3 regions of the Arthrobacter sp. NPDC057388 genome follow, and region 1 is predicted to be linked to each of the others. Evidence: riboswitches for the same ligand, from Rfam matches in the RefSeq annotation. Region 1 holds a riboswitch; each other region holds the start of a gene.
The links. Region 1 has a riboswitch for thiamine pyrophosphate ahead of ACFUTU_RS03500 (ECF transporter S component). Riboswitches for the same ligand answer to the same signal wherever they lie in the genome.

Region 1 (9,689 bases):
GGGCCAGCGTGATGAGGAAGACTGCCGCGAATTTGGCCAGCGGGTTGGCGCGCGTCAGCAGGGCCCGGTTTCCGGCAAGTGTTAGCGCTTCCCTCATGTCGCTGCCTGTTCCGGACGCGGCTGGGCGGCTCGCGGCGCGGCGGATCGTGATTCGGCCGTCCCGGGGCGGCCGCCGGAGCCCAGCCTCAGCTCGGTGCCGCCAAGGACATGGGTGAACTCCTCGTCGTGGGTCACCGACACCACGGCCGTGCCGGCGTCGAGCAGTTCGGAAAGGAACGAGGCCAGCTCCGCCCAGGTGTTGGCGTCCTGCCCGAAGGTGGGCTCGTCCAGGACCAGCACCTGCGGGTGCGCGGCCAGGACCGTGGCCACGGACAGCCGGCGTTTCTCCCCGCCGGAGAGGGTGTACGGGTTGGCGTCCACCAGATGGGTGAGGCGCAGCCGCTCCAGCAGCTCGTCAACGCGCTCTTCGCCATGTCCCAGGTGGCGGGGGCCGAACTGCAGCTCGTCCAGCACACGGCCGGTGACGAACTGGTGCTCGGGTTCCTGGAACACCGTGCCGATCCGGGAGATCAGCTGCTCGGCCTTCCATTTGTAGGGGTCGATGCCGGCGCCGGCGCTCAGCCCGAGCGTCGCGGAGACCCTGCCGTCCACCGGCGGAAGCAGCCCGGCGAGGGTGAGCGCAAAGGTGGATTTACCGGCGCCGTTGGGCCCCGTGACGGTCAGCGCCTCACCGGCCCGGACCTGTGCGGTGACGTCCCGCAGCACCGGCACCGGCGGCAAGGAACGGAAACCCCGGCGGCGGGGACGTTCCCGCGAGACCGCGAGCTTCTCCGCGGCCAGCAGCAGCCCGCCGGCGCCACTGCCGGCGGACGGCGGAACCAATCCGGCGCAGCGCCGGCGGGTTTCAGGAACGTAGCCGGGAACCCAGACGCCGGCGGCGGTGAGCTTTCCGCGGGCCTGTTCCAGGACCTCGTCCGGCGTGCCGTCGATCAGCACCGCGCCGTTGGCGTCAGAGCCCGGCTGCAGGACCACGATCCGGTCCACAAGGTCCTTCCACGCGGCCACCCGGTGCTCCACCACCACCAGGGTGGCTCCGGTCTTGTCCAGGCAGCGGCCCACGGCGTCCCGGACCTCCAGGACGCCTGCCGGATCGAGATTCGCGGTGGGCTCATCCAGCAGGATGAGCCCCGGCCGCATCGCCAGGATCCCGGCGAGCGCCAGGCGCTGCTTCTGGCCGCCGGACAGGGCCGACGTCGGGTGGTTCAGCGGGAGGTGGGACAAACCGACGTCGTCCAGCGCCTCGTGCACGCGGCGCCAGATCTCGTCGCGCGGCACCGACAGGTTTTCGGCCCCGAAGGCGACGTCGTCGCCGAGGCGGGAGAGCACCACCTGGGTTTCCGGGTCCTGCTGCATGAGTCCGGCGCGTCCCCGCTGTACGCGCGGGGACGCGCCGTCGATGAGCAGTTCGCCGCTCTCGTCCGCGTCGTCGCTGTCCCGGGTCCCGGCGTCGTCCGTTGGGCCACCGGCGTCACTGTCCCCCAGCACGCCGGCCAGGGCGTGGAGCAGCGTCGATTTGCCGGCTCCGGAGGGGCCAAGCAGCAGGACGCGCTCACCGGGGCGGATGTCCAGGTCGAGCGCGCGGACGGCGGGTTTGGTACGGCCGGCGTGGCGCCAGCCCCAGCCGCGGGCGTGGACCGCGGCGGGGCGGACGCCGGCGTCGTGGGAAGCGGGCATCAGTTGAAGACGGGCTCCGTGGCTGCCTTGCGGGACGCGAAGGAGCTCAACACACCGGTTTTGGCCAGGCCGCGGGTGGCGATCCAGGACAGCGCGCCGGCGATGACCGCACCGGAGATGGCGCAGAACACGATGTACGCGAACTTGTCGCCGGCGGTGTATGCGATGTTCCAGCCCCACGGCGCGAAGGAGTCGTTGAGGCCGCAGAACAGCCCGGCGCCTGCCCCGGCCAGCAGCGAAGCGGGGAGGTTGAACTTCCGGTACGCCAGGGCGGCGAACACGAGCTCCGCACCCAGGCCCTGGAGGAGACCGGAGATCAGCACCGTGGTGCCGTACTGCGAGCCCATGAGGAGCTCGCCCGTGGCCGCCACCGTTTCGCAGAACAGGGCAGCGCCCGGCTTGCGGATGATGAGCATGCCCAGGACCGCCGGAATCATCCAGCCGCCTGCGTACAGGCCGGTCAGCGGCGGATAGACGGCGTTGACGGGAGTGGAGATGAGGTTGGCACCCTGGGACCATGCCCAGAAGATCACGCCGCCGGCGACGGCGATAAGCGCCGCCACCACGATGTCCGCCACGCGCCAGTTGTAGCTGGTCTTCTTGATTGCTGCAGTTGTCATGATGGTCCTCCTGAGGAACAGGAGGGGAAAGCGTTACCCCGGCTGCCGGTGGCTGGGCCTCCTGCTGCCGGGCACTCTGAGAACTCGACTCCCTTGCGCCGGTACTAGCCGGATCAGGTTCGAGGGTCTGCGGCTGTCCGCACTCTCAGCGCCCATCCGCGGTTGCGCTGGCTGCTGCCTTTGCATCCCGACGGCGGCGCTCCCCTGTCGTGATAAATCTGCCCTTGTGGGCGGGTCCAGTTTACACCCCGGCGGCCCCGGAATCCCGGGCCCGCCGTCATAATCCGGGAGACAGCCTGCTGGCCGGACCGGCTGCGCGGAGTACATTGGGGCCATGACGCAACAGGACTCCGCCGGCTCTGCCCTGCCCGCCTTCGACCCCGATTCCGCCGAGGAACAGCCGGCCGGATCCCTCGAAGCCCTGATCGGCCGGATCGAGGGTGAGATCGCCGAACTGCAGTTCCCCAGGTTCAGCAAGGACGACGCCCTGGCCCTCGGCCTGGAACTGGTGGAACGGGGCAAGGAGGACAACCTGCCCATCGCCATCGACATCACCAAGGGCGGGCAGGTCCTCTTCCATGTGGCGCTTGAGGGAGCCACCCCTGACAACGAGGGCTGGGTGCTGGCCAAGCAGCGTACCGCCGCGCGCTACGAGGAGCCGTCGCTGCTCGTGGGCCTGCGCGGCAGGGTCGGCGGCGGACGGATCGAGGACAACGCGTGGTTCGACCAGTCCACCTACGCCGCCCACGGCGGAGCCTTCCCCATCTATGTGCGGGGTGTGGGCGCGGTGGCCGTGGTCACGGTCTCCGGACTGCCGCAGAAGGCGGACCATGACCTCGTGGTCCAGGCGTTGCGGGAAATCCACCGCTCCATGCCGGCGGACTGACGCCTCACGCGCTTGGGCCACGCCTCATGCGCTTGGGCCACGCCTCATGCTGCCGGGCTGCCTCATGCGGTTAGGCTAGGGAAAGACCAGTGTTCATCACGCTAGGAGTTCCGGAATGAGTTTCTTCATCAAACTGCTTGGCACCGGCATCAGCCTGCTGGCAGGGTTCGCCGGCACCAAGGCCGTCGACACCATCTGGGAAAAGGTCACGGGGCAGAAGCCGCCCAAGGGTGACAAGGACGATGTTCCCACCACACTGCGGACCGCCCTGACGTTCGCCCTCGTCTCCGCTTCCGTGAGCGCCGTAATCCAGGTCCTGGCCAACCGCGGCACGCAGCGGGCCATCACCCGGTTCGCCAAGACCCAGGACATCGTCTAAAGGGCGGATCCTCCCCGGCCGGGCCCCCTTCCCGGGACCTGCGCCCCCAACATCGGGTGGGTCGCCCCGAAACCCGTTCCGGGTCAACGGCCGGGTTTCCCCAAGCACCCCAGGACATACTGTTGCTGTTCCGAACCCGGCAGTGCTGATGACCTCGGCCGGGCCCGGAACAGCCGGACCCGGCACCGCAACCCGCGGTGCCGGGTCCGTTCGCATACTGCAGGCTTTGTCCGCAGCGCCTGCCCCGGGACATGCCTTAGAACCGGCGCTGCGACATGCCTTAGGACCGGCGCTGCGTGCGGCACTGGGACCGGCACTGGGACCGTCAGGGGGGGCCGGTCGGGGCGTCCGGCAAGGAGGCCGGCCGGCCCTGCCACGGGGCTGCAGAAGTCACGAACGCGCCCCTGGCCGGACCCGGGCAGGTCCCCCCACTGCTCTTGAGAAAGCTTTGATTCTCAAGGTTTCTCCAACCTGGAGGCCGAACGTTTTTCCAACCACCACCCCTTTTAGTGGATGCCATCAGCGTCTTTCGAGGAGACAAAAATGGTACCCACCCCACATTTCCTGTCGGCCCAGCGCCTGACGCCACGGCACCGGGCCCCACGCCCGGCATCCCGCCGGCGCGGGATCGCCGCCACGACCGCCCTGCTGCTGGCTGTGACGGGCGCCGGAACTTCCCTGGCCGCCACGCAGGTCACCCGGACGAACCCAAGCAAACTGACCGCCGTCGGACCCGTCAACACTGAGTACGGCTTCCCGTCCTGGTACGAGGACAGCAACAAGACACGCGTCGAGCTCTGCCTCGACGCGGAAAATCCGCTCTGCGGTTTCCTGCCGGGTGACATCCCGGACGAGACCGCCCCCATTTCGTTCCCGGACAACTTCCCGGACGAGGCGTTCTATATGCTTGCCGGCTCGGAGCTGACCTTTCCTAACGGCGGTCGCGCCGTCCTGGTCCTCGGCCTCGAGGCAGCCTTCGCCAACACCGTCACCCAAGGCGACCAGGTGGTATTCGGGCGGCAGCGCATCGTGGTCAAGGGCGGCCCCGCCAACAGCACCCTGACGTTCCAGCACCCGTACGGCACCATCACCATCGACACCGACGGGGCCGGCGACGGCAAGCTCGTCGAAGACATCTCCCCCGCCGCCGGCAACTTCACCACGGCACTGAAGAGCAACATCGGCCCGTTCCTGAAGTGGGATCCGGCCACCGCACCGGCAGCACCCGAGGGATACCTCGGAGACCCGGCCCAGGACCACACCGTCACGGGAAGCCCGTTCGGCTACAACAAGTTCTCGGTCAACGGCGGCGGCCTGTCCCTGGAAACGGACCAGTTCACCGTCCAGGGCAAGATCTCCACCAACCAGGGCGTCAACGGCGACAGTGCCGTCCTGAACGGGAACATGATCGACGTCTTCGCCAGCAGCGGGAACGGCGCCCAGCTCCAGGTCGACGGCCAGGCCGGAGTCTTCGAAACCACCCCCATGCTCAGCGACCCTGACACCGGCCGGTACTACGCCCGGGTCCAGTTCACCGGAACAGCGCCTTCCACCGTGAAGGTCACCAACATCGGCGACAAGCCCGCCAGCAGCAGCCAGGTCGACGTCACCAAGCCCAGCGGCGTCATGATCACCAAGGCGGTCTACGACGGAACCAGCCTGACCGTAGGCGCCATCTCCACCGCCGGCTATCCGCTGACCGTCACCGGGCTGGGCACCATGGAAGCCTCGGCCACCGGCACCGGCGCGGAGAAGTCGTTCTCGGTCAAGGCTCCTCCGGCCTCCGTCACCGTGAAAACCCCGAACGGGGGGTCGGCCACCCTGCCCGTCGTCATCTCCGGCGGCGCAGCTACCCCTGTCGGCCTGGACCCCGTCACCCCCGCCCCGGACCCGGGCCCCGTCGTCGACACCGGCAGCGGCCCCGTCACTGGGGAAACCCAACCGGCGGCTGCTGTGGCCACCGCGGCGTCCACCGCCATCACCCCCGGTGGAACCGTCCAGCTGGACGGCAGCACGTCCACCGGCGCAGCCAACTACAAGTGGAGCCAGGTGGGCGGACCCGCCGTCACCATCACCGGCGACACCACTGCCAAGCCGACTGTCACCCTGCCGTTCCACGCCAAGGCCAGTGACACGGCTCCGCTGGCGCCGCTGGCCAGCGGCCCGGTCAAGATGCAGCTCATCGTCACGGATGCCAACGGCATCGGCAGCAGCCCGGCCACAGTGGACCTGAACGTCCAGACGGACACCGTTGCAGTGGCCGGTTCCCGGCACCGGCTCGGCACCGAACTCCGGATCACGGGCACCTCAACACTGGCAGGCAACACGGCAGTCCTGGTCCCGGCCACCACCGTGGTCATCTACGACACCACGCCCGTAAGGGGCGTCATCTCCTACGCCAGAATTGGCACGGCACAGGTCGACACCCTCGGCAACTGGTCCTACCGGGCCAAGCCCGGGCCGAACCGGCAAATCACTAGCGTCCTGGTCCAGTCCAGCCGCGGCGGCACCGCAACCGGAGTGGTGGCAACCCGCTAACCCCACGCAAGTGCAGCCGGGGCCCTGTCTGTTCAGCAGGCAGGGCCCCGGCCCGTTTAAGCTAGCCGTCGACCCATTCGAGGAGGTCGCCGGGCTGGCATTCGAGGACCCGGCACATGGCCTCCAACGTACTGAACCGCACAGCCTTGGCCCGTCCGTTCTTCAGCACGGCCACGTTGGCCGGGGTGAGTCCGATCCGGTCGGCGAACTCCCCCACGCTCATCTTGCGCTTGGCCAGTTCGACGTCGATGCGCACCACAATGGGCATCAGATCACTGCTTCCATGTCGGTCCGCAGAGCCGTCGCCTGCCGCAGCAGCGCCCGCATCACCACCATGAGCAGTCCGAGGACGGCGCCGCCCACCAGCATCAGCATCAGCAGCATTGGCACTCCGGGATCATCCGCGTTCAGCATGATGTAGATGAAGGCACCGAGCAGGAGGACCAGGCGGTGAGCGTTGCCCACACGATGGCGTTCACCCACGCCAGGGCTGCCTTGCTGAAAATGCGGTCCCGCTTCACCATGGTGAGGAGTTTCCAGGTGCTCACGATGACCACCTGCACGCACGCAACCTCCACCACGGCGAAGACCGTCAGCGGCCACTGCAGGTAAGCCCTGGACGGGTCTTCGGCGGCCATGTGCGCGAACTGGCCCGGCAGGGACAGGGTCTGGAACACCACCAGCAGGGCGAAGGCCATGACCAGCAGGATCCTAAGGACGGTTACCGCGAGGTTTGTCTTATGCATGGATCGAGTATCGCTGTTTTCCTATCGAATTTCAATCGATCCGAGCGCGGAAAGATCAGGTTCTGGTTCCATCTGGCTCAACGGACCGTGCTTTTACCCGTCGTCGGTTTCCGGCTTTTGGGCCGCTTTGGCGGCCTTGAGCACGACAGCCTCCAGCTCATCGGTGCTGAGCAGCTCCTTGTGAAGGTGCTTCGTGCGGTAGCCGGCACGTCCCACCATGTGGGCGGAGACGGGGACGGTGAGCAGCTGGAAGATCCAGGCCACCAGCAGCACCGGCCACACCCACCACGTCCGCAGCTGCAGCCCCACCGCGGCGAGCAGCAGGAACAGCCCAAGCACCTGCGGCTTGGTGGCCGCATGCATGCGGCTCATCAGGTCCGGGAAGCGCAGCAGGCCGATCGCGGCGGCGAGGGACATCAGGGCTCCCACCACCATGAACACGGCCGAAACGGCGTCGATCACGGTATCCACGGCATTCGGTTCAGGACTCATTGGGCTGCTCCCGCCGGTCGGCCACGAAGCGCGCCACGGTCACTGAGCCGATGAAACCGATCACGGTGATGGCAACCACCAGCATGAGGTTGTTCAGGTGCCTGTTGACGGCCATGTCGATGCACAGCGCCGCGCCCAGGATGGCGAGCAGCACGTCCGCGGCCAGAACCCGGTCCAGCAGCGAGGGCCCGCGGGCGATGCGGATGATCGCACCCGCCGCGGCGAGGGCCAGCGCAACGGCCGTGACGGTGAGGACCGTATCCATCATGCGCCAACCTCCTGGTTGCCGGCTTCCCTGTTCAGGGCGGCCAGTTCTTCCTTCGTTCCCATGATCCGGATGAGTCCCGCCTCCGTATCCCGGACATCCTTGCGCAGTTTAAGGACATCTTCCCCGTTGCGGACGTTCAGTCCATGGATGTAGAGCGTGGAGGTGGACCTGTCCACCTCCACCACCAGCGACCCGGGGATCAGGGAGATCACGTGGCCGGTTGCCGTGACCATCAGGTCGGAATGGCTCCGTAACGGGACGGCGACGACGGCGTTGGTTACCTTGGGCCCCTGGGTCACCGCCAGGTAGAACACCTGGCAGCTGGCGGCCACAACGCGGCCGAGGAACACTACAGCGAATGGAACCGCACGCAGAACGTTGAAGCGGCCGCTCAGCTCCACCGGCGGCAGGTAGAACAGGCGGGCCACAGCAATTGCCAGCAGGGCGCCGAAAAGCAGGTTGCCCGGGCTGAAGTCCTGCCAGAGTGCTCCCCAGACAATGACCAGCCAGACCAGCAGCGGCAGTTCCTGCCGCAGGGACACCCTTTGCCGGCTCACTTTCCGCCTCCGCCCAGCGCGAGGGCGGGGACGGAAACGCCGTCCCCGAGCACCGCCTGGATGTAGGCGGACCTGTCCAGCATGGCAGCGGCGGACTGGTCCGCCACCTGGAAGAGCGGCCCGGCGAAGACGGTAAGCGCCACGCCCAGCACCACCAGGCCCAGCGTGGACCCCACCATGGTGCGGGGCAGCAGCCGCACCGCCGGCGCGCCGCTGTTTGCGGCAGGGACGGACAGGAGGACCGGGTCCGGGTGCTCAGCGTCCTCGGCTTTGCGCCAAAAGGCGCGGTTCCACACACGGGCGACGGCGAGAAGCGTCAGGAGGCTGGTCAGCACGCCGCCGATCACCAGGGTGTAGGCCAGCGGCGTTCCCAGTCCGATGCCGGCCTGCATCAGGCCGAGCTTGCCGAGGAAGCCGGAGAACGGCGGGATGCCCGCCAGGTTCATGGCGGGGACGAAGAACAGCAGCGCCAGCAGCGGCGACAGTTTGGCGAGGCCGGCCAGCCTGTCCACGGAAGAACTGCCGCCGCGGCGCTCAATCAGGCCGGTGACCAGGAAGAGGCTGGTCTGGATGGTGATGTGGTGCGCCACGTAAAACACGGCGGCAGCGAGGCCGGCCACTGAGGACATGGCCAGGCCGAACACCATGTAGCCGATGTGGCTGACCAGGGTGAAGGACAGCAGACGCTTGATGTCGCTCTGGGCAAGGGCACCCAGGATGCCGACCACCATGGTCAGCAGCGCGACCACCATCAGGGGCGTGTTCAGGCTGTCGCCCGGGAACAGGAGGGTCTCCGTGCGGACCATGGCGTAGACGCCCACCTTGGTCAGCAGGCCGGCGAACACGGCCGTGACCGGAGCCGGGGCGGTGGGGTACGAGTCCGGAAGCCAGAACGACAGCGGAAACACGGCGGCCTTGATGCCGAAGGCCACCAGCAGCATGACGTGCAGGAGCGTCCTGGTTCCCTGGTCCAGCTCCGAGAGCTTGACGGCCAGGTCCGCCATGTTGATGGTTCCCGTGGCTCCATAGACCATCGCGATGGCGATCAGGAACAGCACCGAGGACACCACCGAGACCACCACGTAGGTGACGCCGGCCCGGATGCGCGGACCCGTGCCGCCGAGGGTCATCAGCACGTAGCTTGCCGTCAGCAGGATCTCGAAGCCGACGTACAGATTGAACAGGTCACCGGAGAGGAAAGCGTTGGAGACGCCAGCCACGAGGATCAGGTAGGTGGGGTGGAAAATCGAGACTGGCGCGTCCTGGTCGCCGTCGGCCATGCCCTGGCCGGTGGCGTACACGAGGACGGCGAGGCTCACCGCCGACGACACCACGAGCATCAGCGACGAGAACTGGTCCACCACCATGACGATGCCCCACGGCGGCACCCAGCCGCCGATGTTCACCGCCGCCGTGCCGCCGTTCCAGACGGATGCCAACAGCAGGCACTCCAGCAGCAGCGTCAGCGA
Region 2 (9,689 bases), on a different contig from region 1:
GCTAGGAAGACCAGACGTAGAGCCCGGTCCTGCTGCTTTCGTCCACGGTACCGGCGAGCTCTGCCAGCTGCTGGACGTACTTCCGTGCCTCCCCGGCGCCGAACGGCATGTCATCCTCGGCTGCCCAGCGCTCGGCGACCTCGTCCAGAACGTTGCCCTCACCCTCGGACTCATAGGTGAGGAGCTCCGCCAGCGCCCTGACCATGGCCGCGGGCACGCCGAGGAGGGAGTCGCTGGCCACGTCCACCATGGCCAGCTCGTAGTCAGCCCCTGCGGCGTGCACAGCGGCGCCGGCAAAGTCACCGAGCTGTTCAATCTCGAAATCGCTGATGCCGGCGATGCGGATGCCGTCACCGGCGGCGGCGCCGCCTTCCAGCGCCTCTGCGCGCTTGAGGGCGTCATTGTGGGTGGCGACAAACACTTCGGTGAAGCCCATGGATTCGTCCTCATTCCGTTGGCGGTGCATGCCCCGGCAGCGCTGGGGCCCTTCGGATGTCAGCCTAACCCAACCGGGTCGGCCCGGCTCAGCGCGCAGAATTTTCGAACAGCGGCGCTTACCGGACAGCGACCCGGAGCCGGTTGCGCCACGGGTCCTCGAAGCGGAGCTCGGCACCGGTGTGGTGTGATCCGACGCCGGCTGCCCTCAGCCGGTCGGCCAAAGCGCCGACGTCGTCGCCGGAAGGGACTTCGATGAGGACCTCGCCGAGGCCGAGAGTGTCGCGGCGAGGTCCGGCGCCGCGGCTGTTCCAAACGTTCATGGCCATGTGGTGGTGGTAGCCGCCGGCCGACACGAAGAGGGCCTGGCCGTGCCAACCCGCCGTCTTTTCGAACCCCAGGGTGCCGACGTAGAATTCGTGGGCGGACTGCACGTCCCCCACCTGCAGGTGGACGTGCCCCACCTCCGCGCCGGCGCCGTGCTGGCCGACGACGGATTCCTGCGTGAGGTGGTCCTGCAGGTACTTCTGCGGCGGCAGCGCGACGTTGTCCATGACCACGTTCTTACCGTCCCAGGACCAGGCCTCGCGGGGCCGGTCCCAGTAGAGTTCGATCCCATTGCCTTCCGGATCAGTGAAATAAAACGCCTCGCTCACCAGATGGTCGGCACTTCCCACGAAGGACTGCGGCTCATACCGGGCCGCACTGGCAATAGTGGCGGCGAGGGAGGACTGGTCCTCGAACAGGAGGGCGGTGTGGAAGAGGCCGGCTTCACCGCGGCCGGGGATGTTGAGTCCCGGCGCGGGGGCGAGGTGCACCAGCGGCGTCTTCAGCCGGCCAAGGTAGAGACCGCCGTCCTGCTCGGCGATAACGTCGAGGCCGAGGGCGCGCTGGTAGTAGTCGGTCATGAGCTTCATGTCGCCCACCTTGAGCATGACGGTGCCCATGGTGAGGTCGGCAGGAAGCAAGTCCTGGCTGCTGACTGCTGCTGTCATTGAATACTCCCGAGTGTCCGGACCGCCGGACTTCGGCAGTCTTTACATCTCTAAATTACTTGAAGCTTCAATTTATTCCTAACGGACGATCCCGCCCCGCAAGATCACATTCCCCAGGTTGCGGATGGTTTCCGGCACGGTGCGCGGGTCCTCGCGGCAGACCACCACGTCGGCGTCTGCCCCCTCCGCTACCCCATCGGCTCCCAGCCACCGGCGCGCCCGCCAGCAGGCGGCATCCAGCGCCGCTGCGGCCGGCAGCCCCGCTGCATGCAGTTCGAGGATTTCGTCGGCAATGCGGCCGTGCCGGATCACGCTGCCGGCGTCAGTTCCCGCATAGATTTCGATGCCGGCCTCGTACGCTTCCAGGACACGCTCGCGACGGCGGGCCCAGAGTGCGCGCATGTGTGCGGCATACTGTGGGAACTTAGGTTCGGCCTGATCCGCAATGTCGGGGAAGGTGGCGATGTTGATGAGCGTGGGAACGATCGGCACCTGCTGCTCGATGAAGCGGGGAATGTGCCTGGGCAGCAGCCCGGTGGCGTGCTCAATGCAGTCGATGCCGGCGTCGAGCATGTCATCCAGCGTGTCCTCGCCGAAACAGTGCGCCGTGACCCTGGCTCCCTCGTCATGGGCTGCCCGGACAGCGTCACGCACCGCGGCGGCCGGAAACGACGGCGCGAGGTCACCGGCCGGGCGGTCGATCCAGTCCCCCACCAGCTTGACCCAGCCGTCACCTTGCCGCGCCTGCTTGCGCACCGCCTCGACGAGGCCATCCGGTTCAACTTCGACGGCGAAGTTCCGAAGGTAGCGGCGGGACCTGGCAACGTGCCGGCCCGCCCGGATGATGCGCGGCGCGTCAGGCCTCTGCTGCAGCCAGCGGGTGTCGCTGACCACCCCCGCATCCCGCACCAGGAGCGTGCCGGCGTCGCGGTCCGTCATGGCCTGGTCATACGCCACGGCGTCGTCCACCGGACCGCCCGGACCGAGGCCGACATGGCAGTGGGCGTCCACGAATCCGGGCAGGACCCAGCCGTCCAGGACGGCATCAGGCCGTTGGCCTGGCGGGTTGAACGTCAGTTTCCCGTCCACAGCCCAGAGCCCCCGGCGTTCCTCATCCGCCGCTGTGAGCACAGTGCCGCTGAATTCAATAATGTGCGCCATTCCACCAGCTTAGGCCGCAGCTTTGGCCTCCTTCACAGATGGACAGGCACAATCCGGGCTGTGGTAGCTTCGTCTAACGACCACACGGGTGCCCTTGCAGGGGCTGAGATCAGGCTGACGCAGCCTGCGACCGTCGAACCTGTCCGGGTAATGCCGGCGAAGGAAGTGAGCAGTAAATTGAGCACCCAGAAATCACAGCTGACCCCTGCCCAAAATGAATCAGCCCAAAGCGGATCAGAATCCGTCACGCAGTCGCTGAAATCCCATTCACTGGCCTATCTCGAAGGCGACGGCCTGCGTGTTCCGGTAACGGAAATCGCCCTGGAGCCGTCACCGAACGGTGAGCAGAATGAGCCGTTGCGCGTTTACCGCACGGCGGGACCGGGCAGCGACCCGGTGGTGGGCCTCGCACCCTTCCGTGCGGAATGGATCCAGGCACGGGAAGACACGGAAACGTACGACGGACGCGAACGGAACCTGCTCGACGACGGCAAGTCGGCCGTGCGCCGCGGCGCGGCTTCGGCCGAGTGGAAGGGCGCCAGGCCGGTGCCCCGCCGCGGGGCGGAGGGCAAAACCGTAACGCAGATGCACTATGCACGGCAGGGCATCATCACCCCCGAAATGCGCTTTGTGGCCCTCCGCGAAAACTGCGACGTGGAACTGGTCCGCAGCGAACTCGCCGCCGGGCGGGCCATCATCCCCAGCAACATCAACCACCCCGAATCCGAGCCCATGATCATCGGCAAGGCATTCCTGGTGAAGATCAACGCCAACATCGGCAACTCAGCTGTGACCAGCTCCATCGCGGAGGAGGTGGACAAGCTGCAGTGGGCCACCCAGTGGGGCGCGGACACCGTGATGGACCTGTCCACGGGTGATGACATCCACACCACGCGGGAGTGGATCATCCGCAACTCCCCCGTCCCTATCGGCACGGTGCCGATCTACCAGGCGCTGGAAAAGGTCAACGGCGAAGCGAACGCGCTGACGTGGGAAATTTTCCGTGACACCGTGATCGAGCAATGCGAGCAGGGCGTGGACTACATGACCATCCACGCCGGAGTGCTGCTGCGGTATGTGCCCCTTACGGCGAACCGCGTCACCGGCATCGTTTCGCGCGGCGGCTCGATCATGGCCGGCTGGTGCCTGGCGCACCACCAGGAGAACTTCCTGTACACCCACTTTGACGAGCTCTGCGAGATTTTCGCCAAGTACGACGTCGCCTTCTCGCTGGGCGACGGGCTGCGGCCGGGCGCGACGGCGGACGCCAACGATGCCGCGCAGTTCGCCGAACTGGATACCCTGGCCGAGCTGACCCAGCGCGCCTGGGAGTACGACGTGCAGGTGATGGTGGAAGGCCCGGGCCACATCCCGTTCCATCTGGTGCGTGAGAACGTGGAACGCCAGCAGGAGCTCTGCAAGGGTGCGCCCTTCTACACCCTGGGACCGCTGGTGACAGACGTCGCCCCGGGCTACGACCACATCACCTCGGCCATCGGCGCCACGGAAATCGCCCGCTACGGCACCGCCATGCTGTGCTACGTCACGCCCAAGGAACACCTGGGCCTGCCCAACAAGGATGACGTCAAGACCGGCGTCATCACGTACAAGATCGCTGCCCATGCGGCCGACCTTGCCAAGGGCCACCCCGGCGCGAACGAGCGGGACGATGCGCTGTCCAAGGCCCGGTTCGAGTTCCGGTGGCGCGACCAGTTCGCGCTTTCGCTGGATCCGGTGACTGCCGAGTCCTTCCACGACGAGACGCTGCCCGCGGAGCCTGCGAAGACGGCGCACTTCTGCTCGATGTGCGGACCCAAGTTCTGTTCCATGCGCATCAGCCAGGACATCCGTAACGAGTACGGCTCTGCGGAAGCGCAGGCCGCCCTCGCCGAGATGGCGGAAGGCATGCGCGAGAAGAGCGAGGAATTCCTCGCTGCCGGCGGAAAGGTGTACCTGCCGGAGCTGCGGCTGCCGGAATCGGCCCGCCGGTCGTAATCAGGACGCTTTGGGCTGCTGCCGCCGGCTGACCTCGGCGATAAACAGCCTGATGTGCCGGTCGCCCTCCGGTGAGTCGTGGGGCCGGTGCCCTCCCGCAGCGATGCGGTGCAGGGCACCGGTCTCGCGCAGGTAGCCCGCGATCTCCTCATACAGCGGCTCCCAGCCGCCGGTGAGGACCAGCGTGGGAACACCGGGCACGATCTGCAGCGGCGCCTGCCACGGAGGTGCCTGCAGGCGAAGCCGCCTGGCAGCACGCTTCGCCTCCGGCGTACTGGGCTCCGGGGTGTCCGCAGCGAACGCCCGGCGTAAAAATTCGCGTTCGTAATCGTCGTCGCCGAGCTGGTGCCGGACGTCGAACAGCGGCTCCATCAGGGCACGGTGAGCGGCGGTAGCCGGCAAATCCGCGGTGAGCGACAGGCAGGCCGGCTCCACAAGCGTCAGCGAGAAGACCAGATCAGGGCGTTCGACGGCGGCCATCATCGCGGCGATTGCGCCCTGCGAGTGCGCAACCACGTGGCCCCCGGCGGCCCCCCGGCCGTCGTCGGCCAGCGATTGCAGCACGATGCGGGCGTCCTCGGCGAAGTCGGTTTCCAGCGGCTCTGCCTCGGCGTCAAAACCGTGGCGCCGCAGAAAGAGGGCGTCATACTGCAGAGCCATGCCATGCTGGCGCGGCCACGCCGCGGAGCCGAAGCTACCGGCACCGTGGACGAAGACTACCCGCTGCTTATGCATGACCCAACCCTATGGCAGCGGTCTGACACCGGCGCTGGCCGACATGACCGAGCGCCCTATTTGCCGCCCAGGAACTTGTCGAAGCCCTTGGGAAGGTTCAGCTGGGAGGGATCGAAGTCGCCGGACTGCTGCCCGAAGGCCGCTCCGGTGGGCACGGCCTTCGCCCCGGCCGCACGCCTGGCCTCCGCTTCGCGGAGCTCCTGCGCCGCCTTGGCGGGATTGCCTGAGCGCGCCTTCTTCTTGGGCGCGTTCTTGCCGCCCTTGCGGGCACCGCCGCCACCCATGCCAGGCATTCCGGGCATGCCCGGCATGCCGCCGCCCTGGGCCATCTTCTTCATCATCTTCTGGGCCTGGCCGAAGCGCTCCAGCAGGCCGTTGACCTCCGAGACGTGCACGCCCGAGCCGCGGGCGATACGGGCCCGTCGCGAACCGTTGATGATCTTCGGGGCCAGCCGCTCATGCGGGGTCATCGAGCGGACAATAGCCTCCACCCGGTCGATTTCGCGCTCGTCGAACTGCTCCAGCTGCTGCCGGATGTTCTGGGCACCGGGCATCATCATGAGCATCTTCTTCATGGAGCCCATTTTGCGAATCTGCTGCATCTGGGCGAGGAAGTCGTCCAGGGTGAAGTCTTCCTGGTCGGCGAACTTCTTCGCCATCCGGGCGGCTTCTTCCTTGTCCCAGGACTTTTCCGCCTGCTCAATCAGCGAGAGGACGTCACCCATGTCCAGGATGCGCGAGGCCATCCGGTCCGGGTGGAAGAGCTCGAAGTCGTCCAGGCTTTCACCGGTCGAGGCGAACATAACCGGCTTGCCGGTGACCGACGAGACGGACAGCGCTGCACCGCCGCGGGCGTCGCCGTCGAGCTTTGACAGCACGATGCCGGTGAAGTTCACGCCCTCATCGAACGCCGTGGCCGTGTTGACGGCGTCCTGGCCGATCATCGAGTCGATGACGAAGAGGACTTCGTTGGGCACGATGGCCCGGCGGATCTGGCGCGCCTGCTCCATCATGTCGGCGTCGACGCCGAGGCGGCCGGCGGTGTCCACGATGACGACGTCGTGCAGCTTCTGGCGTGCTTCCTCGACGCCGGCACGGGCGACGGCGACGGGGTCGCCGGCCGGGTGCTCCAGTTCGGAGGTGGCGCCCGGGTGCGGGGCGAAGACGGGAACGCCGGCGCGCTGGCCCACAACCTGCAGCTGGGTCACGGCGTTCGGGCGCTGAAGGTCACAGGCAACGAGGATGGGGCTGTGGCCCTGGGCCTTGAGCCACTTGGCCAGCTTTCCGGCCAGGGTGGTCTTGCCCGCGCCCTGGAGGCCGGCAAGCATGATGATGGTGGGGCCCGTCTTGGCCATCCGGATTCGGCGGGTCTCGCCGCCGAGAATTTCAACGAGCTCCTCGTTGACGATCTTCACGATCTGCTGGCTGGGGTTCAGCGCCCCCGAAACCTCGGCGCCGAGTGCGCGCTCACGGACCTGCCCGGTGAACTCGCGGACCACGGGCACGGCAACATCCGCATCCAGCAGGGCGCGCCGGATCTCGCGGACCGTGGCGTCGACATCTGCCTCGGTGAGGCGGCCCTTGCCGCGGAGGTTCTTGAAGGTTGCTGTCAACCGGTCAGAGAGTGAATTGAACACGCGCCGTGCACTTCTTTCAGTGGATGTACGGGACTCGACTATCTAGGGTATCAAGTCAGCCTTACAGGTGGCATGCTGGCAGGGTGACGAGCCAAACGACTGTGAAAACCCTGCTCATCCTCGGTGCCTCCGGCGATCTTACCGGCCGGCTCCTCCTTCCCGGCCTGGCCAGGCTCGTGGCCAAAGGCCGTGCCGGCGGCCTGAAGCTTGTGGGTGCCGGCTCGGACCCATGGTCGCCGGAACAGTGGCGGGAGCGCGTGCACAGAGCTTTTGAGGCGGCCGCCCAGTCGGCGGACGACGCCGGCAAGGACGCACTGGCCGCCATGGAAAAATCGACGGAATACCGCCAAGCGGACGTCACCGCCGACGGCCCACTCGCGCAGCTCCTGGCCGATCTTGAGGGGCCGGTCGCCGTCTACTTCGCGCTGCCGCCGCAGGTGAGCCAGAAGGCCTGTGAAATCCTGCGTCCGGAACAGGTCCCCGCCGGAACACGCCTGGTGATGGAGAAGCCCTTCGGCTCCGGGGAGGAATCGGCGCGTGAACTCAACCGGACCCTCCTGACCCTGGTCCCCGAGGACCACATCCACCGCGTTGACCACTTCCTGGGCAAGGCCACAGTCCTGAATATCCTCGGCCTCCGGTTTGCCAATAATTTCCTGGAGCCGGTCTGGAGCCGCGACCACATTGCCAAGGTGGAGATCATCTTCGAGGAGGACCTGGCCCTTGCGGGGCGCGCCCGCTACTACGACGGCGCCGGCGCCCTGCGCGACATGATCCAGAGCCATCTGCTGCAGATCATGGCACTGCTGGCCATTGAGCCGCCGGCCACCATCGGCGAGCGCGACCTCCGCGATGCCGTCGCCGCAGTGCTGCGGGCCAGCAGCATCAGGCAGCCCTACACGGAGAGCACGGTCCGGGCGCGCTACCTGGCCGGAAGCCTGGGCGGCAAGGACGTCCCCGACTACGCCGCCGAGGAGGGGGTGGACCCGGACCGGAACACCGAGACGCTGGCCGAGGTGCAGGTGAAGATTGACAACTGGCGCTGGAAGGGCGTGCCGTTCATCCTCCGCTCAGGCAAGGCCCTGGGGACCAAGCGCAAGGAAGCGGTGGTGACCTTCCGGCCGGTTCCGCACCTTCCCGCCGGCTTCACAGGCAGGGACACCCCGAACACCCTGCGGATCGGTTTCGGCCCGGACACCCTGGAGCTCGACGTCGATGTTAACGGGCCGGGGGACATCTTCAGCCTGGACCGGGCCGCCCTCGTGGCCGAGCTCAACGCCTCAGACCTGCTGCCCTACGGGGAGGTGCTGGAGGGCGTCCTGACCGGGGACCCCCTGCTGTCCGTCCGGGGTGACACCGCGGAAGAGTGCTGGCGGATCGTGGAGCCGGTGCTTGCGGCCTGGGAAGCGGGCAAGGTTCCGCTCGAGGAATACCGGGCGGGCTCGCAGGGGCCTGCTTAAAAGCGGAGAAGGCCGGTCACCCAGGTAAGGTGACCGGCCCTCCCGCTGCGTTGGGCTGGTTTCCGGTGCTAGATGGCGGCTACGCCGCGTTCACCCGTGCGCACCCGCACTGCTTCGAAGACATCGACCGTCCAGACCTTGCCGTCGCCGGCGCGGCCCGTGTTGGAGCTGGCGATGATGACATCCAGGATGTCGTCAGCCTGTTCGTCCGTGGCCAGCACCTCAACGCGGATCTTGGGCAGCAGGTCCACGTTGTACTCGGCGCCGCGGTAGACCTCGGTGTAGCCGCGCTGCCGTCCGTAACCGCTGGCTGCGCTGACGGTCAGGCCCTGGACCCCGTAGGCCTCCAGGCCTTCGCGGATCGTTTCGAGCTTCTCCGGACGAACGATTGCTGTGATCAGTTTCATGCCCCCACGCTTTCCTTGCCTGTTACTTCTTCTGCCTTCTTGCCATCGGTGGCTGCGGGAAGCGCATCCGTGCCGCTGGTCTGTCCGCCGGTGGCCGGGACCTTGCCGGTGATCAGCTCGTGCAGGGGCTGGAAGCTGCCGCCGTGGCCGCCGACGCCGAATTCGTAAGCCGTTTCGGCGTGCAGGCTGAGGTCCACGCCCACTGCTTCCTGCTCCTGCGAGACGCGGAAGCCCATGGTCTTGTGGATGGCCAGTGCGATGATCGTGGTCAGGACCGCCGAGTATGCGATGGCGATGCCGGCTGCTGCCACCTGTGCCCACAGCTGGGCGAAACCGCCGCCGTAGAAGAGGCCGCCGCCGACCCCGTCGGTCGGCAGGGCGATGAAGCCCAGGGCCACGGTGCCGATGATGCCGGAGACGAGGTGGACGCCCACGACGTCCAGGGAGTCATCGAAGCCCCAGCGGAACTTCAGGCCGACAGCGAGTGCAGAGGCCACACCGGCTACCACGCCCAGTCCAAGGGCACCGACCGGGCTGACGTTTGCACAAGCCGGGGTGATGGCGACGAGGCCGGCGACAACACCGGAGGCGGCACCCAGCGAGGTGGGGTGGCCGTCACGGATGCGTTCGGTGACCAGCCAGCCAAGCATCGCGGCGGCGGGGGCAGCCAGGGTGTTGATCCAGATCAGGCCGCCCTGTTCCGCGGTGGTGGCGGCGCCGCCGTTGAAGCCGAACCAGCCGAACCACAGGATGGCCGCGCCGAGCATGACGAACGGAATGTTGTGCGGGCGGTGGTTCGGGTCCTTGCCGAAGCCCTTGCGGTTGCCGATGATGAGGACCAGGATCAGCGCGGCAACACCGGCG
Region 3 (9,689 bases), on a different contig from region 1:
TCCGCCAGCGCGATGACAGAATCCAGATCGGCGTCCTGGAGGACGGCGTCCTGGCCGAACATTTCGTCTCCAAGACGCAGCAGGACTCCCTGATCGGCAACGTCTACCTGGGCAAGGTGCAGAATGTCCTGCCGTCCATGGAGGCTGCCTTCGTCGACATTGGACGCGGGCGCAACGCCGTGCTGTACGCCGGTGAGGTCAACTGGGATGCGGCCACCCTTGAGGGCAAGCAGCGCCGGATCGAGAACGCCCTGAAGTCCGGCGACTCCGTCCTGGTCCAGGTCACCAAGGACCCCGTGGGCCACAAGGGCGCACGCCTGACCAGCCAGATCTCCCTGCCCGGCCGGTACCTCGTGTACGTCCCCGGCGGGTCCATGACCGGCATCTCCCGCAAGCTGCCCGACGTCGAACGCAACCGGCTCAAGCGCATCCTCAAGGACCGCCTTCCCGAGGACGCGGGCGTCATTGTCCGCACCGCTGCCGAGGGGGCCTCCGAGGAGGAACTGACCCACGACATCAACCGCCTCCGCGCCCAGTGGGAGGGGATTGAAAGCCAGGCGAAGTCCACCAAGGTCCTCGCCCCGGAACTGCTCTACGGCGAACCGGACCTGACCATCAAGGTTGTGCGCGACGTCTTCAACGAGGACTTCTCCAAGCTGATCGTGTCCGGCGACGAAGCATGGGACACCATCGAGGCTTACGTCACCTACGTGGCCCCGGACCTGGTGGGCCGGCTCGAAAAATGGACCAGGGACGAGGACATTTTCTCCGCCTGGCGCATTGACGAGCAGATCCACAAGGCGCTGGACCGCAAGGTGTTCCTGCCCTCCGGCGGCTCCCTGGTCATCGACCGGACCGAGGCCATGACCGTGGTCGACGTCAACACCGGAAAGTTCACCGGCAGCGGCGGAAACCTCGAAGAGACCGTCACCAAGAACAACCTCGAGGCTGCCGAGGAAGTTGTCCGCCAGCTGCGGCTGCGCGACATCGGCGGCATCATCGTGATCGACTTCATCGACATGGTGCTTGAATCGAACCGCGACCTGGTCCTCCGCCGCCTGGTCGAGTGCCTGGGCCGCGACCGGACCAAGCACCAGGTGGCCGAAGTGACGTCTCTGGGGCTCGTACAAATGACCCGCAAGCGGATGGGCACCGGACTCCTGGAAGTCTTCGGCGAGCAGTGCGAGGTGTGTGCTGGCCGGGGCGTCGTTACCCATGACGAGCCGGTGGAGCACCGCCGGGCCAACACCGTGGCAGCAGAGCACCACGTACACCGGGCGGAGGTCCAGCCTCCTGCACGGCCGGAGCGCAAGCGGCGCCGCGGCAAGGGCGGACAGCAGTCAGAAGGTGCTCCAGCCGCCCCTGCTGCAGTCCACCACCCTGACCCGTCGGAAGCAGAACGCCACGCCAAGGCTGAAGCCACCCGCGCTGCCCTTGCCAACATTGCAGCCGCCGCGCATGCCGCCCATCTGCATGAGGAGGCGGCGCACAATGCCGCCGCATCAGGGGAAGCCGCGCGGCCGGCGGCACCTGCAGCTGCCGCGCCGGAAAGCCCGGTGGTGCACCGCGCTCCGGAAACGGAAAGCGTTTCCGGACGTCCCGGGGCAGTCCTGACGTTCGGTGGCGAGAAGGTGATTCTTCCGTTCGTCGACCACAGTGAAGAACCGCCCAAGGAAGCACCCGCCCTGACACTGGACCGCCTGGAGGAGGCATTCGCGCACCTCGGCAGCCCGGTGGCTCCCGCCGAGAAGGAAGCCCCCGCCGCGACGGAAGAGGCCAGGGAAGAAACGCCGGCTCCAGCGGCTCCCGCCCAGCCGGTGGTCCGTCAGCCGGAAGGCCGGCCTGCCGGCGTCCAGCCTGCCGACGGTGCGGCCGGGACATCCCGCGGGCGCCGTCCGCGCCGCAACCGGAGCGCCAGCCGCCCGCAGGGTGCAGCCAACGAAACCTCCGTGGAGCACCACGAGGTCGCTCCGGCAGCCGCCGCGGGACACTCGCACGAAGCTAAGGCGCCGGGGACGGGAAACGATCAGGCATCCAAGCCGGCTCCGCAGCCAGCCGGTGAACCGATCATTCTGGGAGTTGGGGTACCCGCCTCGGAACTCTGAGTTGACGGGCCCCTGGGTCCGCCCGAAGGTCCGGTACCGCGACTGCGGTGCCGGACCTCCTGTCGCAAACGCCGGAATCAGCGCCATGTTTCGAAGGAACCGCTAGGCTGGAGGACTGACACGGGGTGCCGCGCACGGGCCGGCTGAGATCCAAACCCGTTGAACCTGTCCGGTTAGCACCGGCGAAGGGATGTCTTCTTGTCGACAGCACTGTCATCAGCATCGGTCATGCCCGCTCCTGAGGCCGCCGCCAATTCACTTCCGGATCACGCAGCGACTGCCATTCCGGCCGCTCGCGCGGTTCCCAGGGTCCTCGCCATCGCAGGCTCGGATCCGTCCGGCGGTGCAGGCATCCAGGCCGACCTGAAAAGCATCGCCGCCCACGGCGGCTACGGCATGGCCGCGATCACCGCCCTCACGGCGCAAAACACCACCGGCGTGAGCGGCGTCCACGTTCCCCCTGCATCTTTCCTGTCAGCCCAGCTGGATGCTGTCAGCGACGACATCCAAGTGGACGCCGTGAAGATCGGCATGCTGGGGGATGAAAAGGTGATCGCCGCTGTCCGCAGCTGGCTCGAAAACGTGCGTCCCGGCGTCGTGGTTCTCGACCCCGTGATGGTGGCCACCAGCGGTGACCGGCTCCTGCAGGAGTCTGCGGAGGCAGCACTCCGGAAGCTGCTGCCGCTCGCGGACCTGATCACGCCGAACCTTCCCGAACTTGCCATGCTGCTCGGGGAAACGGAGGCCGCGGACTGGGCGGGCGCCCTGGACCAGGGCAGACGCCTCGCTGAGCGGACCGGTGCCACGGTCCTGGTCAAAGGCGGTCACCTGAACGGGGCCACCTGCCCTGACGCCCTCGTCAACACCGCCGGGCTGCTGTCCGCGGAAGTGGTGGAGGTGGCCGGCGAGCGGATCGCCACGCGGAACAGCCACGGCACCGGATGTTCGCTGTCGTCCGCCATGGCCGCCGTGCAGGCGCGGCTGGGCGACTGGGAAGCGTCACTGCGGGAGGTCAAGCCCTGGCTGGCCGAGGCGTTGCGGACCTCCGGAGGGCTGGAGGTCGGCGCCGGCAACGGCCCGATCAACCACTTCCACCACCTTGCCGGGGCTGGGGGTTCAGCCCAGTCCGAACCGAAGGGCGGATTCGCGGAACTGCTGCGTGCCGAGACCTTCACCCATCTGGAAGCCATCTACGGTTTGGGCTTCATCCGGGGGCTTGCCGGGGGCACTCTGCCGGAGAAGGAATTCGCGTACTACCTCGCCCAGGACGCCATCTACCTCAACGGCTACTCTCGCGTCCTGGCGCGGGCCAGCGCACTAGCCCCGACCGAGGCCGAGCAGCTGTTCTGGGCCCGGTCGTCCCAGCAATGCCTGGAAGTTGAATCTGAACTGCACCGCAACTGGCTCAGCACCCGCACGGTGCAGACGGAGCTGGGGCCGGTCACGAAGTCCTATGTCGACCATCTGCTGGCTTCCTCGGCCGGAGGCAGTTACGCCGTGCTGGTGGCAGCAGTCCTGCCCTGCTTCTGGCTCTACGCCGAAGTGGGGGAGACCCTGCACGCGGAGTACCTGGCCGCCGGGGCGGATGCCGGGCACCCGTATGCGGAGTGGCTGCGGACCTACGCCGACGAGGACTTCGCTGCCGCCACCCTGCGGGCCATCGAAATAGCGGATGACGCCGGCCGTGCCGCGTCGGCGGGGGAGCGCGAAGCGATGGTCACCGCCTTCCGGCACTCCTGCCGGTACGAGGTGGAGTTCTTCGACGCGCCGAGCCGGCACAGCTGAACGGAAGCGCGCCCGGCACCCGGTAAGATGGTCGCGCACGGCACCGGATGTCCGGAACGGCGTCCCCTGTGGCGCCTATCACGGACAACCCGCCAGTGCCAGCCTCATTTGCGGCCGACGTCGGAATTAGCGTATTCTAGATCTTCGGTGCTTACGCCAACACTTGGGTTATGACCCGGACCGCCCTGTCGGGCTTGTTCCTGGGATAGCTCACGGGTTCCCCCGGGCAATCCACGGCGTTGAGGCACAGCGAGAACCAGGCCAATTTCCGGACCCGGGTTCCGCACGCAAATTTAGTAATAAACGTCGAGAGAAGTGAGTTCCCAAGTGGTGTACGCGATTGTCCGCGCAGGCGGCCGCCAAGAGAAGGTTTCTGTTGGAGACTTCGTTACCCTGAACCGCGTCGCCGGTGGAGCTGGCAGCACCATTGAGCTGCCCGCGCTGCTCCTGGTAGACGGTGACAAGGTCACCTCCGCAGCTGCGGACCTGGCCAAGGTGACTGTTACGGCTGAGATCCTCCAGGACCTCCGTGGTCCGAAGATCGTCATCCAGAAGTTCAAGAACAAGACCGGTTACAAGAAGCGCCAGGGTCACCGCCAGGAACTGACCAAGGTCAAGATCACCGGCATCCAGTAACTTCCGGTTACTGTCCAGGTTTCCAGCAGTTTCACCAGAATTAAAGGCAGGCATTTCAAATGGCACACAAAAAAGGCGCGAGCTCCACTCGCAACGGCCGTGACTCCAACGCCCAGTACCTCGGCGTCAAGCGCTTCGGCGGCCAGGTAGTTTCCGCTGGCGAGATCATCGTCCGCCAGCGCGGCACCCACTTCCACCCCGGTGCAGGCGTTGGCCGTGGCGGCGACGACACCCTGTTCGCTCTGCAGGCAGGTGCCGTTGAATTCGGCACGCGCCGCGGCCGTCGGGTCGTCAACATCGTTGCTGCTGCAGCTGCAGAGTAACAACCAGTTCTGAACCGGTGGAGCGGGCCATGATGGCTCGCTCCACTGTTCTTTTAACCGCATTACAATCGATTTGGACGTCCAGGACGGCCGGATTCAGCAATAGAGGAGATTCACGTGGCGAGCTTTGTAGACCGGGTAGTACTGCATGTATCCGGCGGTACCGGCGGCCACGGCTGTGTCTCCGTGAAGCGCGAAAAGTTCAAGCCGCTGGGCGGGCCCGACGGCGGCAATGGCGGCAATGGCGGCGACGTCATCCTGCGCGTCGACTCGCAGACCACCACGCTGCTGGACTACCACCATGCGCCGCACCGGCACGCCACGAACGGCGGCCCCGGCATGGGCGACTGGCGTGGCGGCAAGAACGGTGAAACCCTCGTGCTGCCCGTTCCGGACGGCACCGTCGTCAAGACCAAGGACGGCAAGGTCCTGGCCGACCTCGTGGGCGAGGGGACCGAATTCGTCGCCGCTTCCGGCGGCCAGGGCGGGCTCGGCAACGCCGCGCTGTCGTCCCAGAAGCGGCGGGCACCCGGTTTTGCCCTGCTGGGCATCGAGGGCGAAGCCAGCGACATCGTCCTGGAGCTGAAGTCGATCGCCGACATCGCCCTCGTAGGATTCCCCTCGGCTGGCAAGTCCAGCCTTATCGCGGCCATGTCCGCCGCCCGCCCCAAGATTGCCGACTACCCCTTCACCACCCTCATCCCCAACCTGGGCGTGGTCCAGGCCGGCGACGTCCGGTTCACCATCGCCGACGTTCCGGGCCTCATCGAGGGCGCCAGTGAAGGCAAAGGCCTGGGCCACAACTTCCTCCGCCACGTCGAACGGTGCGCGGCTTTGGTGCACGTCCTGGACTGCGGTACGCTCGAATCTGACCGAGATCCGCTCTCCGACCTCGCAATTATCGAAACCGAGCTCGAAAAGTATGCGGTGGACATGAGCTACGCCGGCTCGAACGGCGAAGTTGTTCCGCTCAACCACCGCCCCCGGCTGGTGGCCCTTAACAAGGTCGATCTCCCGGATGGCAAGGACATGGCCGAGTTCGTCCGGCCGGAGCTGGAGTCCCGCGGCTACCGTGTCTTTGAGGTATCAGCCACGAGCCATGAGGGCCTGCGACAGCTAGGCTTCGCCATGGCAGAGATCGTCAAGGCCGCACGCGACAGCGTGGAAACCGCACCGCCGAAGGTACATGCCCCGGTACTGCGGCCCCGTGCAGTCAACGAGATCGGTTTCCGGATCCGCCGCGAGGAGAAGAACCTGGAGCCGCTGTTCCGCGTCCTGGGCGAAAAGCCCGTTCGCTGGGTCAAGCAGACGGACTTCACCAACGAGGAAGCCATTGGCTACCTCGCCGACCGCCTGGCCAAGCTTGGCGTGGAAACCGAGCTGTTCAAGCAGGGCGCCAAGCCCGGCGACACTGTGGTGATCGGCGAGGACGACGGCGTGGTGTTCGACTGGGAGCCCACCATGATGGCAGGGGCCGAGCTGCTGGCTTCGCCGCGCGGCACGGACGTCCGGTTCGCAGACATCGGCGACCGTCCCACCCGAAGCCAGAAGCGCGAGGAACAGATGGAACGGCGCGAGGCGAAGGCTGCGGCACGGGCCGAACTGGAAGCCGAACGCAAGGCCGGCATCTGGACGGAGTCCGTCAGCGCGCGCCGGGCAGCCCAGCCCCTGAAGGAGAGCGGACTGAACACCGAACATGAGGAGTGAACCCGCACACGTGACCGATACTTCCGCAATTGTCATCGAGGAACCCAAGACCGACGACCGCAGCATGCTCGCCAGGGCACGCCGCATTGTGGTCAAAGTAGGATCGTCGTCCCTGACCAGCATCAAGGGCGGAATATCGGAGGAGGCACTGACCGAGCTTTCGGACGTGCTGGCCGCCAAGTGCAACGCCGGGACCGAGATTATCCTCGTCTCCTCGGGCGCCATCTCCGCCGGCCTGGCACCCCTGGGACTGGCCAAGCGGCCCCGCGACCTCGCCACCCAGCAGGCTGCGGCCAGCGTGGGGCAGGGCCTGCTCATGGCCCGTTACACGCATGCGTTTGCCGCCCACGGCGTTACCGTGAGCCAGGTACTCCTCACCGCCGATGACCTCATGCGGCGCAGCCACCACACGAATGCCTTCCGTGCCCTCAACCGGCTGCTGAACCTTGGCGTCGTGCCTGTGGTGAACGAGAACGACACCGTCGCCACGCACAAGATCCGCTTCGGCGACAACGACCGCCTGTCAGCCCTCGTGGCGCACCTGGTACGGGCAGATGCCCTGGTGCTGCTGTCCGACGTCGACTCCCTCTACGACGGTCCGCCCGCCAAGGGCGCCAAGCGGATTCCGCAGGTCGACAGCCCCGAGGACCTCGACGGCGTCTCCATTGGCAGGACCGGCAAGGCGGGCGTGGGTACCGGCGGCATGGTCACCAAGGTGGAGGCAGCCATCATGGCCGCGGATTCGGGCATCCCTGCCCTCGTCACCTCCACCTCGAACGCTGCGGCTGCCCTGGCCGGCGAGGACGTTGGCACCTGGTTCACCGTCAACGGCGCACGCAAGTCCGTCCGGATGATGTGGCTGGCGCACCTCGCGCATGTGCAGGGCAAGCTGTTCCTGGACGCCGGCGCCGTCCGGGCAGTGCGGGACAACCGCACCTCGCTGCTCCCCGCCGGCATTACGTCGGTCGAAGGCAATTTCGAGAGCGGCGACGCCGTCGAAATGGTCTCCCCCGACGGCACCGTCATTGCGCGCGGACTGGTGAACTACTCCGCGGCCGAACTGCCGCAGATGCTGGGACGGTCCACAGTGGAGCTGGGTGAAGCACTGGGCCGCGGGTTCGACCGCGAAGTTGTTCACGTTGACGACCTGGTTCTGGTCTAGGCGCCGGCTCGCCTAGACTTGAATGATGACTGAGGCACTGATGAACCAAGCAGCTGAGACATCCAACGACGCTACGAAGGTCCCCACCCTGCCGGCAGACAGCCAGCCCACACCGGCAGAGATCGAATCTGCCGTTTACGCGATCGCCGACCGTTCCCGCCAGGCTGCCCGCAGCATGGCCCGCGCCAACCGGGCCTGGAAGGACAAGGCCCTGCGTGCCATCGGCAGCGCCCTGCTCGCGAACAAGCAGCAGATCCTGGGCGCGAACGCCAGGGACCTTGAAGCAGGCCGGGCCAACGGCACCTCCGCGGCCCTCCTGGACCGGCTGACCCTTAACGACACCCGCATTGCCGCCCTCGCCGCAGCCCTGGAGAACCTGGCCGGGCTGCCCGATCCCGTGGGCAATGTGGTGCGCGGACAGACGCTCCCCAACGGCCTGCGCCTGCGCCAGGTCAACGTTCCCATGGGCGTGGTGGCCGCTATCTACGAGGCGCGCCCGAACGTCACAGTGGACATCGCCGGCCTGGCGCTCAAGAGCGGCAACGCCGTGATCCTGCGCGGCGGTTCTGCGGCAGCGTTCACCAACGAAGCCCTCATCCGTGTGCTGCGCGAAGCACTGGAGTCCGTGGGCCTGCCTGCGGACGCCGTGCAGACCGTGGACCAGTTCGGCCGCGAGGGCGCCAATGTGCTCATGCGTGCCCGCGGACGCGTCGACGTGCTGATTCCGCGCGGCGGCCGTGAACTGATCCAGACCGTTGTGAACAACTCCTCCGTGCCGGTCATCGAGACGGGGGAGGGGAACGTCCACATCTTTATCGACGAGTCAGCCGGTGAAGACATGGCGGTGGAGATTCTCCTCAACGCCAAGACCCAGCGGCCCAGCGTCTGCAACACGGTGGAGACGCTCCTGGTGCACTCCGGCTCCACGGTCCTGCCCGCAGTCGCGGCAGCGCTGGCGAAGGCGGGTGTGCGCCTCCACGCCGATGACCGCGTCCGGGCAGCTCTCCCCGAGTCAGTCGAGTCACTGCCCGCCACGGATGAGGACTGGGCCACCGAGTACATGGACCTCGACCTGGCCGTCGCCATGGTGGACAGCCTGGACGACGCTGTGAAGCACATCCGCACCTGGTCGACGGGCCACACCGAAGCGATCCTGACCAATGACCTGCGAAACGCGGAGCGCTTCATCGCGGAAATCGATTCCGCTGCGGTCATCGTCAACGCGTCCACGCGGTTTACCGACGGCGGCGAGCTGGGTCTGGGTGCCGAGGTCGGGATCTCCACGCAGAAGCTCCACGCCCGGGGCCCGATGGGCCTGACCGAGCTGACAACCACCAAGTGGATTGTCCAGGGCGAGGGCCAAGTCCGCTCCTGACATAGCGGTAACATAGTAAAGAAGTCCGGACCGGCGGGAATCTCCGCCGTCGTCATCCTTTTATTCCTAGGGGAGAAAATGCTGTTCCAGCAGATTGCCGCGTCAGTTGCCGAACACGAGGAAAGGGCGCCCCTGTGGGCTGAGCCGTGGGTCTTCGGCATCGTGATGTTCGCCATCTTCGTGGTGCTGATGTTCGTCACCCTCTCCTACACCAACCTGGGCAACCGCCACACCGCGGTGGATGAGCACGCCGACCCGCACCGCCAGCACCCCAACAAGCACGACCACGGCCAGGGCCACTAAGATTTCCGCCGCACTGCACCACAGGGACACGCAGCGCCGGCTGCGGCTGGGCGTGATGGGCGGGACGTTCGATCCCATCCATCACGGCCACCTTGTGGCCGCGAGCGAGGTGGCCGCGAAGTTCGGCCTCGATGAAGTCGTTTTCGTGCCCACCGGCCAGCCGTGGCAGAAGTCAAGCAAGAAGGTCAGCGAGCCTGAGCACCGTTACCTGATGACGGTGATTGCCACGGCATCGAACCCGCGGTTCACCGTCAGCCGGGTTGATGTGGACCGTCCCGGTCCCACATACACCA

Region 2: linked by a shared signal. The riboswitch ahead of thiC (phosphomethylpyrimidine synthase ThiC) and the one ahead of ACFUTU_RS03500 (ECF transporter S component) in region 1 are both predicted to bind thiamine pyrophosphate.
Region 3: linked by a shared signal. The riboswitch ahead of ACFUTU_RS19385 (bifunctional hydroxymethylpyrimidine kinase/phosphomethylpyrimidine kinase) and the one ahead of ACFUTU_RS03500 (ECF transporter S component) in region 1 are both predicted to bind thiamine pyrophosphate.

The regions. Positions count from the first base shown of each region.
Region 1 covers NZ_JBHVBL010000004.1:142,694-152,382, forward strand. Annotated here, with positions in the region: gene ACFUTU_RS03490 (energy-coupling factor transporter transmembrane component T family protein) at 1-97, opposite strand, end outside; gene ACFUTU_RS03495 (ABC transporter ATP-binding protein) at 94-1,734, opposite strand; gene ACFUTU_RS03500 (ECF transporter S component) at 1,734-2,354, opposite strand; TPP riboswitch at 2,427-2,570, opposite strand; gene ACFUTU_RS03505 (heme-degrading domain-containing protein) at 2,689-3,240, shown strand; gene ACFUTU_RS03510 (DUF4235 domain-containing protein) at 3,356-3,619, shown strand; gene ACFUTU_RS03515 (hypothetical protein) at 4,163-6,157, shown strand; gene ACFUTU_RS03520 (helix-turn-helix domain-containing protein) at 6,219-6,425, opposite strand; partial or broken gene ACFUTU_RS03525 (DUF2975 domain-containing protein) at 6,425-6,903, opposite strand; gene mnhG (monovalent cation/H(+) antiporter subunit G) at 6,997-7,395, opposite strand; gene ACFUTU_RS03535 (monovalent cation/H+ antiporter complex subunit F) at 7,385-7,663, opposite strand; gene ACFUTU_RS03540 (Na+/H+ antiporter subunit E) at 7,660-8,220, opposite strand; gene ACFUTU_RS03545 (Na+/H+ antiporter subunit D) at 8,217-9,689, opposite strand, start outside.
Region 2 covers NZ_JBHVBL010000010.1:78,244-87,932, forward strand. Annotated here, with positions in the region: gene ACFUTU_RS07265 (hypothetical protein) at 2-436, opposite strand; gene ACFUTU_RS07270 (VOC family protein) at 555-1,430, opposite strand; gene ACFUTU_RS07275 (amidohydrolase family protein) at 1,509-2,591, opposite strand; TPP riboswitch at 2,666-2,773, shown strand; gene thiC (phosphomethylpyrimidine synthase ThiC) at 2,769-4,586, shown strand; gene ACFUTU_RS07285 (alpha/beta fold hydrolase) at 4,587-5,321, opposite strand; gene ffh (signal recognition particle protein) at 5,378-6,958, opposite strand; gene ACFUTU_RS07295 (glucose-6-phosphate dehydrogenase) at 7,042-8,418, shown strand; gene ACFUTU_RS07300 (P-II family nitrogen regulator) at 8,487-8,825, opposite strand; gene ACFUTU_RS07305 (ammonium transporter) at 8,822-9,689, opposite strand, start outside.
Region 3 covers NZ_JBHVBL010000057.1:13,176-22,864, reverse strand. Annotated here, with positions in the region: gene ACFUTU_RS19390 (Rne/Rng family ribonuclease) at 1-2,105, shown strand, start outside; TPP riboswitch at 2,217-2,313, shown strand; gene ACFUTU_RS19385 (bifunctional hydroxymethylpyrimidine kinase/phosphomethylpyrimidine kinase) at 2,334-3,890, shown strand; gene rplU (50S ribosomal protein L21) at 4,218-4,526, shown strand; gene rpmA (50S ribosomal protein L27) at 4,586-4,849, shown strand; gene obgE (GTPase ObgE) at 4,967-6,556, shown strand; gene proB (glutamate 5-kinase) at 6,621-7,718, shown strand; gene ACFUTU_RS19360 (glutamate-5-semialdehyde dehydrogenase) at 7,744-9,093, shown strand; gene ACFUTU_RS19355 (hypothetical protein) at 9,172-9,396, shown strand; gene nadD (nicotinate-nucleotide adenylyltransferase) at 9,335-9,689, shown strand, end outside.